2 regions of the Bacillus sp. SRL337 genome follow, and region 1 is predicted to be linked to the other one. Evidence: riboswitches for the same ligand, from Rfam matches in the RefSeq annotation. Region 1 holds a riboswitch; the other holds the start of a gene.
The links. A riboswitch is a leader RNA that binds a small molecule or an ion and turns the genes downstream of it on or off. The one in region 1 is predicted to bind lysine.
Positions count from the first base shown of each region.

Region 2: another riboswitch for lysine. It lies ahead of AC4E8A_RS19330 (Na+/H+ antiporter NhaC family protein); the one in region 1 lies ahead of AC4E8A_RS17565 (aspartate kinase).

Region 1 covers NZ_OZ481793.1:3,452,896-3,459,025, forward strand. Annotated here, with positions in the region: gene sdhA (succinate dehydrogenase flavoprotein subunit) at 1-601, opposite strand, end outside; gene AC4E8A_RS17555 (succinate dehydrogenase cytochrome b558 subunit) at 669-1,277, opposite strand; gene AC4E8A_RS17560 (YslB family protein) at 1,779-2,222, shown strand; gene AC4E8A_RS17565 (aspartate kinase) at 2,293-3,537, opposite strand; lysine riboswitch at 3,802-3,980, opposite strand; gene AC4E8A_RS17570 (hypothetical protein) at 4,224-4,373, shown strand; gene uvrC (excinuclease ABC subunit UvrC) at 4,445-6,130, opposite strand, start outside.
Region 2 covers NZ_OZ481793.1:3,818,882-3,825,011, forward strand. Annotated here, with positions in the region: gene AC4E8A_RS19315 (M23 family metallopeptidase) at 1-175, shown strand, start outside; gene AC4E8A_RS19320 (methionine/alanine import family NSS transporter small subunit) at 287-385, opposite strand; gene AC4E8A_RS19325 (sodium-dependent transporter) at 387-1,913, opposite strand; gene AC4E8A_RS19330 (Na+/H+ antiporter NhaC family protein) at 2,203-3,771, opposite strand; lysine riboswitch at 3,888-4,080, opposite strand; gene yunB (sporulation protein YunB) at 4,200-4,952, opposite strand; gene AC4E8A_RS19340 (HD-GYP domain-containing protein) at 5,154-6,130, opposite strand, start outside.

The DNA.
Region 1 (6,130 bases):
TTCCAGGTCCTCCTGTCGCCATGATGACTGCGTCTGCAGAGAATGATTTGATTTCCATTGTTTTAAGGTCCTGTGCTACGATACCGCGGGCAACACCTTCGTCGTCAACAATCACTCCAAGGAATTCCCAGCCTTCATACTTGTTTACAAGACCAGCCACTTCATGCCGGCGTACCTGCTCATCAAGCGCATAAAGAAGCTGTTGGCCAGTCGTTGCACCAGCGAATGCTGTACGGTGATGCTGAGTACCGCCGAAACGACGGAAATCCAAAAGGCCCTCTGGAGTACGGTTGAACATGACGCCCATACGGTCAAGCAAATGGATAATTCCCGGCGCCGCTTCTGTCATCGCTTTGACAGGAGGCTGATTGGCAAGGAAGTCCCCGCCGTATACTGTATCATCAAAGTGTTCCCAAGGAGAATCTCCCTCACCTTTGGTATTAACCGCTCCGTTAATTCCACCTTGTGCACAAACTGAGTGAGAACGCTTAACAGGCACTAATGAAAATAGGTCTACTGGCGCTCCTGCTTCTGCTGCTTTTATTGTAGCCATCAAGCCGGCCAAACCGCCGCCGACGACGATGATTTTTCCTTTACTCATCGAGACTCACTCCTTTTCCTACAAAAATACCTTATTCTAATCTAGTAATATCTAATAGTGTGTAAAATTAAACAAAAGCATATAGCGCCCTGATTCCAACTATGGAAAGAGCAACGAAGATTCCGATTGTAACGTAAGTAGCGATGACTTGAGAACGAGGAGAAACTGTAATTCCCCAGCTCACAAGGAAAGACCACAAACCGTTAGCAAAGTGGAAGATAGTAGAAATGACACCAACCATGTAGAACGCCATCATGAATGGATTTGAAAGAATGTTTTCCATCATTTGATAGTTAACTTCTGCACCAAATGCAGCAGCTACCCTTGTTTCCCAAACGTGCCACGTGATGAAGATCAGTGTGACAACCCCGGATATACGTTGAAGAAGGAACATCCAGTTACGGAAATACCCATACCTGCTTACATTGTTCTTTGCTGTAAAAGCTATATATAAACCATAAATAGCATGAAACAACAATGGAAGAAAGATGATGAACGTTTCTAATACAATCCGGAAAGGTAAACTTTCCATAAAATGTGCTGCATCATTAAATGCTTCTTCGCCGCGAGTGGCAAAGTGGTTGACTACTAAGTGCTGAATTAAGAAAATCCCAACTGGAATGACACCTAGCAGTGAATGCAGCCTGCGATAATTAAATTCTTGATTTCCAGCCAATGATATACCCCCCTTAGTGATGAAAAAATGCATAAAATAAAAAATCGTCAATACTAATTAAGGTATGAACCTTCTGCAAATTTTCATATTATAACAAAAATGTGACAAGTTCATTTTACTCCCATGTAGCAGGTGCGTCAAGAAAACGGATACATAATTTTTGATGATACCGCAAAAATATTTTCAATATATTGATAATATTTCAAGGGGAGATTTACTACTGAAACAGGGATCGGACTCACTGTTATCACACAAATCAAGATTCGGAAGGCAAATGAATCATTATCTCGGTAAAACATTCCATCTATACTATTTTTGAATTACCGATTTATATTTTACCCCTACCTTGTTTATAATAGATTAATAGAAGATTGTTGATGCACTGGAAATATTTAAAACTGTTTTCATCAATAGGATTATCTTAACTATTCAGTGGAAAATAATCACATAACAACTCTCTTACTACGAGCGAGAGAGCCATATAGAAAGAGGGGATTACATTTGGAAAGCGGCAGCGAACAAAAGAACAGGGAAATAGAAGCCTTCCCCCTGTTCGGATATGAATTGATGAGGGATATACTCCTGCCTGAGATCCTGGGCAAACATACAACAGATATCCTGTATTGGGGCGGCAAAGGACTGGCACGTAAATTTCCGCTGGTTTCATTGGAAGAAATGGAGGCATTTTTCCTTGAAGCCGGTTGGGGAAAGTTGAGCTTGGCTGACGATAAAAAAGATGAACAGATTTACACCTTGTCCGGACCCTGGGTCGAGAGAAGGCTGGGGTTAAAAACGGACATCTCTTTCAAAATGGAAGCAGGATTCCTTGCTGAACAAGTACAGAACCAGAAAAAGGTGGTAACAGAAGCCGCCGAAGAAATCCATAAAAAATCGAAGACCGTAAAAATCATCGTACGCAGTGATTTGAAGGATACAATTGATTGAGCATTGATACAGCGCGTTACCTATAAAAAAGCTCCCTGGACGTTTACTGGTTCGGGGAGCTTTTTGTTCTTTATTTCACTGATACCTTTTGCGGCTTTTCTGCTTTATCCAGATTGAATTCGGTATGAAGAACTTCCGCAGCCTTCAACATCTGCGATTCATCAACCACTGCCGAAACCTTGATCTCAGAAGTACTGACCATCTTGATCGGAATATCATTATTGGCCAGGACTTCAAACATTTGAGCAGCGACACCTGGGTTGGAAATCATTCCGGAGCCGACAATGGATACCTTCGAAAGCCCGCTCTCATGCTCGATTGAACTGAAACCAAGCGCCTTACGATTATTTTGCAGAACCTCGATCGTTTCCTCCAGGTCCTCTCTTTTAATGGAAAATGAAAGATTGATGCTTTCTGTCTCTGTTTTACTCTGAATAATGATATCGACATTAATGTGGTGTTTCGCAAGGGTCGTGAAGATCGAGGATAGACTAGTAATTTCATTTTGCAGCCCAAACACCGTCATCCTGATAACTTCTTCTTCAAACGCTACTCCTCGAACGATCAAACCTGTTTCCATTGACACTTCCTCCTCAATAATGGTTCCGTCCAGCTTTTCTAAACTAGATCTTACCGAAAGCGGGACACCGTAATTTTTTGCAAATTCCACCGCGCGCGGGTGAAGCACACCAGCACCAAGATTAGCTAATTCAAGCATTTCATCATAAGCTACGGATGCAAGTTTCCGTGCTTTTTTTACATAACGCGGATCAGATGTATAAACACCATCTACATCTGTATAAATATCGCATCTTTCCGCTTTAAGGGCAGCGGCAAGCGCAACCGCCGTGGTATCAGAACCTCCACGGCCTAAGGTAGTGATTTCCTGACTTTCTGCTAAACCTTGGAATCCTGCTACCACAATAATCCTGCCTTCAGATAAATTGCCATTGATTTTATCGGTATTGATATTCGTAATCCTGGCGTTCCCATGAATGCCTTCAGTTTCAATCCCGGCCTGCCAGCCAGTCATGGAAACCGCATCATATCCGGAATCCTGCAACGCCATCGCCAATAGGGAAATCGTAACCTGTTCTCCTGTTGTCAGAATCATATCCATCTCTCGTTTACTTGGCTTGGAAGCTGCCTGGAAGGCCAAATCCACAAGCCCGTCGGTTGTTTTCCCCATCGCAGAAACGACCACCACTACATCATTGCCGTTCTTTTTTTCATCAATGACACGTCCGGCAACATTCTTGATTCTCTCTATATCACCAACTGAGGTGCCTCCAAATTTCTGAACAATCAATCCCACATTCTCGTCCTCATTTCCCATTAGTTTAAGTGCTTGTTCAAAAAGCAGGACCAAAAGAGATTTCTGAAGTCCAAGGAAGTGGAGCCATGAGCACCTGCATGTATGCTTTGATCCATGAGGGCATGAGCTTTTTTCCAGGCTTTTCGAACATCCTATTTAAATATAAGTTCAAGAATAACGGTCGAACGCAAAACAAACCTCATTAAAAAAGGCAATGAGATAAGTATCTCATTGCCTGTGAAATCGCAAAGTTATGCAGGTTCCACGTGAGATAGCTCTCCAAGACTGTTAATCTTGACAATCCTGCATCTCTTAAACGCAGAACCAGCAAAAACAGCCATGAGCCTGCTTCCGCTTCGGCGAATTCCCCTTTCAATACCTGTCATAAGAGCCCATACTCCTCAAAGCATCTACTGATGAAAGTCCGCACCTCTATCACCACTTGTATATAAAGTGATAACTTATAAAATTTTCATTTATTTTAACACAGAAAAAAATGGGAGGCAATCATTATTTTGTGATTTGCTAAGTATCTGGATTGCGGGGCTTGAATGGCCGCAGGGCCTTTCTTTATATCAGAGTGGGATAAGGTGCCGTTGAAACTTCTCATTTTCCTAAGAAAAGCGTCCTTGGAAAATGAATATCATTCTCTTACAAAAAAATTCATATAATGGGGGTTTTCTTGTATGAATGATGCTTATTACGGCATCATGCTGATTGATTCTTTTTTCATGCATGAGAAGCGGCTCTGTTCATCTCTTCAAACGATTAATTTCTTGAATGAAGATTCATCCATTCTTGAGACCTTTTGCCCCTGCCTATCTTTTTATGTATGAACTGGAAGTCTATAAAGGGTAACTAGAAGATTCATAAAACCCCTCCTCAAGAGAGAAAGGGGAGAATCGTATTAATCCTTCAATTTCTTCATAAGTTCTTCAGCCGCTGCCGGTGGCAATCCGGCTGCTGTCAAATCCTCACGGGACGCTTCTTTCATTTTTTTCATGGATCCGAAAGTTTTCAACAGCTGCTTCTTCCTCTTCGGACCGATGCCGCTCACTTCATCAAGTATGGAAGAAAAGGCGGTTTTTCCGCGGAGCTGCCTATGAAATGTTATAGCAAATCGGTGGACTTCATCCTGAATTCTCTGAAGAAGATAGAACTCCTGGCTTCTTTTCTCCAGCGGAACGATTTCAAGCGGGTCCCCGTAAAGCAATTCAGAGGTCTGGTGCTTATCATCTTTTGCAAGTCCGGCAACAGGAATTTCAAGGTTCAATTCCAGCTCCAGTACTTCTTTTGCCGCACTGATCTGCCCTTTTCCTCCATCGATGACAATCAGATCCGGAAGCGGGAGACCTTCTTTCAATACTCTGCTATACCTTCTTCTAACCACTTCGCGCATAGAATCATAATCATCAGGGCCTTTTACAGACTTGATTTTATACTTGCGGTACTCTTTCTTTTCTGGCTTTCCGTCAAGAAATACAATCATCGCTGAAACCGGGTCGGTTCCCTGGATGTTGGAGTTATCAAACGCTTCAATGCGGTGCGGTGTATAAATGCCCATAGCTTCCCCGAGCTTATCCACTGCAAGAATCGTCCTCTCCTCATCTCTTTCAATCAGAGAAAACTTCTCCTTTAACGCAATCTCTGCATTTTTGCCGGCCAGTTGGACGAGATGCCTTTTTTGGCCTCTTTGCGGCCGGGTCGTTTTGACATCAAGAAGTTCAGAAACAATGGCCTCGTTAATACCTTCCGGAAGATTGATTTCTTTCGGCTTAAAATGATTGGTCTTTGAATAGAACTGCCCGATGTACGTGAGAAACTCCTCGGTCGGCTCATCATATATCGGAAACATAGATACATCACGTTCAATCAGCTTTCCTTGGCGGATAAAAAATACCTGGACACACATCCAGCCTTTATCCACTGCAAACCCAAAAATGTCCCTGTCAGTGAAATCCGTCATGGTCATGGTCTGCTTCTCCATCGTTGCTTCGATATGCTGAATTTGATCCCTGAACTCCTTTGCCCGTTCAAATTCAAGGTTCTCTGCAGCCGCAGCCATCTTCTCATTCAGTTCTTTCTTAATATCTTTATAACCGCCATTTAGAAAGCGGGCAATTTCATCTGTCAGCTTTTTATACGTTTCAGGTTCTACCTCATTCACGCACGGTGCAAGACACTGGCCTAAGTGATAGTACAGACAGACTCGGTCAGGCAGATTATCACATTTTCTCAGTGGATAAATCCGATCAAGGAGTTTCTTGGTCTCGTTTGCTGCCCCCGCATTCGGATAAGGCCCAAAATATTTCCCTTTATCTTTTTTTACATTCCGGGTAATAATGAGTCTTGGATGTCTTTCCGCTGTAAGTTTTATAAATGGATAGCTTTTATCATCCTTCAGCATGACATTATATTTAGGATCATGTTTCTTAATCAAGTTCAACTCTAGAATTAACGCTTCCAAATTGGAAGCAGTGACAATATATTCAAAATCCTCAATCTCGCCGACGAGTCTCTGGGTCTTTCCATCATGAGAGCCCGTAAAGTAAGACCTTACCCTATTTTTCAACACTTTTGCCTTTCCGACGTA
Region 2 (6,130 bases), 370 kb from region 1:
AATGCTGATCGGCGGTGTAGGAAGCTCAGGATATGGACCACCCGGCACCTCCGGAAAATTCCCGCCGCACCTCCATTATGGAATGTATAAAGACAATGGATACACCGAATGGTCCTTTGATCCATATCCATATTTGAAAGTATGGGAAAGACAGGCACATCAGCAAAAGAGGTAATGGTTCATCTCTATCAGTGCCTTTGATTGGGCTGTTACTAAATCCACTTATTAATTGAACACGCACACTAATAATAAAAGAGCTCCGGATTCAATCCGAAGCTCTCCTTGCTTATTTAGATTTCTTCACTGCATTAAGGATGCTGCCCGCCAAGCCGCCCCAAATGATCACCATACCGACAATCATCATGAAAATAGCACTGCCTGTCATATTAGCTTACCTCCTTATAGCTCTCAGCCTCTGTTTTGGCATGCCAGCCTTTAAATGTAAATGCAACACCAGCAAGAATTGCAAAAGCGGCGACAAACCAGCCTCCGTATAAGATGAAGGCATCTGAATACCCTTCATAGTTACCTGTTTCCGTGTCAAATTCTTTAAGAAGATTTTGCTTGAAAAGACCAAACATCATGTAACCAAGAACGATCGGCGTGATGACCCCAAGACACACTTTCCACCAGCCGCCAAGGCGGATATCCGATGCAAGATTGGCATGTTCTTGGAAGCTGTTAAGCTTGCGCAGGAACCATGCAATCGTAAGAACTTCGACAAGTCCGACGAAGGCTACACCAAACTGGTTGATGAAGTAATCTGCCGCATCAAGGAAGAACAATCCACCTTGTGTAGCAAACAGGATCGAGATAAGAGCTGAAGCTCCTCCACCGAAAGCAATGGCTTTGTTACGGGAAATCCCAAATTTTTCAGAGAAACCGGCGACATAAGTTTCCGTGATGGAAATCAAGGATGACAAACCAGCCAATACCAGTGAAGCGAAGAATAAGAATCCAAACAATCCATTTAGAGCCGGGAATTCATTAATGATCTGCGGGAAAACGATAAAGGCAAGGCCGACCCCGCCCTCCACAACTTCCTGCACCGATACCCCTTGAGCATTGGCCATAAAACCAAGTGCTGCGAATACACCAATACCGGCAAGCAATTCAAAACCGGAGTTACTGAAGCCAGTGATGAATGCATTATTGGTGATATCAGATTTTTTAGGAAGATAACTCGAATACGTTATCATGATAGCGAATGCAATGGATAAACTAAAGAAGATTTGACCATAAGCTGCCATCCATACACTCGGCTCCAGAATCATGTCAAAGTTTGGTTTGAAGAATGCTTCCAATCCGTCCAGTGCTCCTGGCAAAGTTACAGCACGAACAACGATAATCAAGAAAAGGATAACAAGTGCCGGAATAAAAATCTTGTTGGCTACCTCGATTCCTTTTTTAACACCTTTGAACAGGACACCAAGCGTAATGACCCAGACAAGGATCAATGGAACGAATACGCCAGTTACAAGGCTTCCTGTCTGGCCTGGATCTACAGTTCTCTGTAAGTAATCACCAATGAGGAAGTTTGCTGTATCATCTCCCCAGCTGAGGTTAAACGCGAACACACTGTAGGACATTGCCCAAGCGATGATGACCGCATAGTAGGTGGAAATGACAAATGCAACAAATACCGCCCACCAGCCGACCCATTCGGATTTCCGGCTCATCCGGAAAAAGGACAATGGAGCAGATCCCCTGTACTTATGCCCAAGAGTGAATTCAAGGACCAACAGTGGAATACCCGCAGTAAGCAAAGCAAATAAATAAGGAATGAAAAATGCCCCTCCGCCGTTCTCATAAGCTACTGCAGGGAAACGCCAAATGTTTCCTAAGCCGATTGCTGAACCGACCGCTGCCAGAATAAATCCGGCCCTCGTACCCCATTGTGCACGATTTTCCATAATAACTCCCCCCGAATACGTTTTTAATCTTTAGTATTTTCAGATTATTTGGATAATCTAAAAACAGTATAGCTAGTATCAGGGCGAATGTCAAAGTATTATTTACCTTTTCATTTTTATTTTCCTTAAGCAGTTGGATAAAGCCAATGTGAAAACTCAAAAAGTATATCACTATAATGTTCGAGGAATATGTTGAACCATTTTTGGTATACAGCGGCTTCCAACATAAAACGGCAAATAAAAAAAGAGGCAACTTCGCTGTCAAAGTTACCTCTCTTTTGGAATTCATTTAATTATTCTGAACTGTGGTTTCTGTCCTTTTACCAAAGACAGCGAACAGCACAAGCAGGATGATTGTGACGGCAAGGCCGATGAGGGTGCTGCCTGTCAATCCGAGGGCAAGGAAGCCGACTGCTGCAATGGCAGCACCTGTTAATGCATAAGGAAGCTGCGTAATGACATGGTCAATATGATTGCTTCCCGCACCAGTAGAAGACAGAATGGATGTGTCTGAAATCGGAGAACAGTGATCCCCGAAGACGGAACCGGCAAGTACAGCCGCCATGGCAGGCAACAAGATGCTCACGTCGGTTGCAGCTGCGATTTCACCGGCAATCGGGAGCAGGATTCCGAATGAGCCCCAAGACGTACCCGTCGCAAAGGCCATAAGCCCGGCCACGATGAACATCAGAACTGGAAGCAGACCGATATTCAGATTGGATTGCTCTACAAGGCCAGCAAGGTATTCTCCTGTTTGCAGTGATCCGATCAACGTTACGATCGACCAGGCAAAAATGAGGATGTATACAGCTGGAAGCATGGATTTGATGCCTTCGATAAAGCCGAGCCCCAAGGCTTTTCCATCCAGTGCTGCAGATTTGGACATTTGTCTGAAGAAGAAGATCAGTGAGATGACAAGCCCGAACAATCCGCCATACACCAAGGAAGTGGAGACATCGGTGTTTTCAAAGATCGCCAGAAGGGATGCCTCTCCTTCAACGGCCTTATATCCTGTCCAGATCATGGCGCTGACAGTTCCGATGATCAAGGCGATGATCGGCCAGATTAAGTCACCGACTGTTCCTTTTTCACTTACAGGGAGGTCATTTTTCAATTCACCTGGAATATCTTTTTCAGGATCATAAACCTCTCCTGTATTGATGGCGCGAAGCTCATGTTCACGCATTTTCCCAAAGTCGATACCTCTATATGAAGTGATGAATACAAGTCCAATCGCTGCCAGAACATAAAGGTTCATCGGAATGATTTGAATGAATGCTGAGAATGCGGTATATCCGGTTATGGCATGGTCGGCTAAAATCCCTCCGATAAGAGCGATGATAAATGCTCCCCAGCTTGAAATTGGCGAAATGACGCAGATTGGAGCAGATGTAGAATCAATAAGATAAGCTAATTTAGCTCTCGAAATCTTATGGCGGTCCGTAATCGGCCTTGAGACCTGTCCGACTGCCAATGCGTTGAAATAATCATCAATGAAAATGATGATGCCTAAAACAGCAGTCAATAGTTGAGCGCCGGCTCTTGTTTTCACACGTTTCAGTGCCCATTCACCAAAAGCCCTGCTTCCTCCTGATATGTTGACAAAAGCTGTAATGACACCCAGGATCAGCAAGAACAGGATGATATAGACATTCCAGGTGTTCAATTCGCCGCCATCCACAAAGATCCCTTTAAAAGAATCCCAGATGATTGTGAGTGTTTCAGTAATAGAGAATTCGGCAAGAAGCAATGCTGCCGAGATGATTCCGACCCCGAGGGACAATAGCACTCGTCTAGTAAGGATGACCATTAAAATAGCTAAAAGGGGTGGTAATAAAGAAAAGATTGTGTTTTCCATTTTTCTCCTCCTATAGTGATAGGGAGGGAACAATTGCAGAATGATAGAAGAAAATAAAAAAAGGTAATAATAGAGAATCCTATTATTACCTTTCGTAATATAGTCATTTCTCCATCTCGATCTGTAGCTCCCCATTATAATCTGTATTAAGACGTATAATGACAGTGTTACCCTTATTCAAGGTAACCCCAGCAGAAAAGATTCTGACCAATCGCGTCCTGCTTCGGCACATATCCCCTTTCAACTCAAGATCACAGGTGTCATCCTTACTCGGTTTACTGATGAATATGTGCAGCCTCTACCCCATCGGATTAGATGATTGTAGTAAATATTAAATTCACTCACTTACTATAACAGGTAACTGTGTTGCTGACAAGAAAAAATTGATCTATGGCTTCATCCTACCATTAAAAAACAAAATCTTCTCATCAAGGTTGAAGTTCTAAAGAGGGTGAAACACTGCCGCCTGATCCATTATAAAATTCCGGAACTTTCCCCGGGATAAATAAATCGCCGACTTTAATCTTGTTTTTAATCACTATTGTTTCTGTACGCCTGGGTATGATCACATTCATTTCAACTGAAATATTAATATATACTTCCATATAAGTATTATTAATTCCTAACTCCTTTGCAGCTGTTTCTACGTTGGATTGAACATCCCCAATGATTTCAAATTGAACCGGTACTTGCGGCCCCAAATTTGAAAGTAATGTATTTTTGGTTGCTAAACCTAAAGGGACATAATAAACGATCCCCTTTTTTTCCTTGCTTTCTTCATAATCAAAATCAACTCCAGCTTTAAATGATTGGAGTTTTTCAAATTCCCCACTCTCTACATAATCTAAATATTGTTGAACTCTCTCCGTTGATTCAGCAATCACTCTATTATAGATAGCTGGGTCAAAACTATATGCAGTACCATCATTTGTTTCATGTTTTACAATTAGTTTATTAATATCAATTCCTTCAGAAATCTTCTTTGAAATCGCATCATTAATTGCTTGAGCCGCTATCTGCCGGGTTCTTGTTTCTGCAATTTCTATTAGTGCCGGTTCTATGCCTCTATTGATAATATATAAACTTTGAGATGTTAACAAAATGAAAATAACAAACGAAATGAGGAATATATATCTTGGAGGCAGCGGTGTTGCACCTTTTCGTTTTCTTTTATTAAACAATTTAAACACCTCTCTCATTACCAAACATATGCCGCAGGAACATTGTTTATATCTATAAAAGACAAAGAGGTATCCACTTAAACCCGTGCTTTACATTATTATAGCGGCTTGTGATAAGGCGATTAGCAAACGGCTAATCCAAAAAATCCCCCCTTACAAGCTATATGTATGCCTGTAAGCAGAGGATTAGCGCAACTTAATTTAATTGACTTCCATCAATCTGCTCTCAAACTCAGGATCGAAACCAGTGATGGTCACATCCAGGCTCACACTGAGATCCAAGGTATACGGGGCTGTCAACTGATCTCCGCCTTCCGCAATGATGCGCAGAACGGGACGGTCGGTAAGGTCCTTATTCTGGCTTTCAACAATACCTCTTCGTCCATCATTGAGGATAACCACCATCCCGTTCGGATAAATGGCAACGGATTTCTTGAATGCCTGGATGACATTGGAATCAAACAAAGTCCCTGATCCTGCATACAAAATTTCCAGAGCTTCATGGGGCAGCATTGCATTACGATAGACCCGATTGGATGTCAATGCATCGAAGACATCTGCAACAGCAATGATTTTTGCAAAAGGATGGATTTCATCTCCTTTCAGGCCTCGCGGATAGCCCGACCCATCCAGACGTTCATGATGCTGAAAAGCGCAATGTGCCACGAGCAGCGATACATTATGTAATTTCCTCAGAATATCAAAACCGTACTCTGAATGTTTTTCCACTTCTTTGAACTCTTCGTATGTCAGTTTGCCAGGTTTCATCAAGATTTCTTCCGGAACCATCATCTTTCCGATATCATGCATGATCGCTCCAAGTCCTAGCATATCAAGCTGTTTTGGAGGCATACCCAATTCAATCCCGATTGCCAGTGTATAGAGCGTGACATTGAAGGAATGATGGAAAACATACGAATCGTATGCGAAAACATCGGTCAGCAGCGTCAGCAGATCCTTGCTCCCTTTTATTTCATTGAGAATCGTATCAATGACTTCCTTGAAACCGGAAGCACTCTGTTCCAATGCAACCAGATTGCTCGACACTGAGTTGTTTTCCAAATGAGTAAAGGTCGAATCAATTTTATTGATGGCCTCCTGCCTTACCTTAACAGGGATTGAATCGGAAGCTTCGATGCCCACAGATAATCCATCTTCTATGTACACATACTGGATAT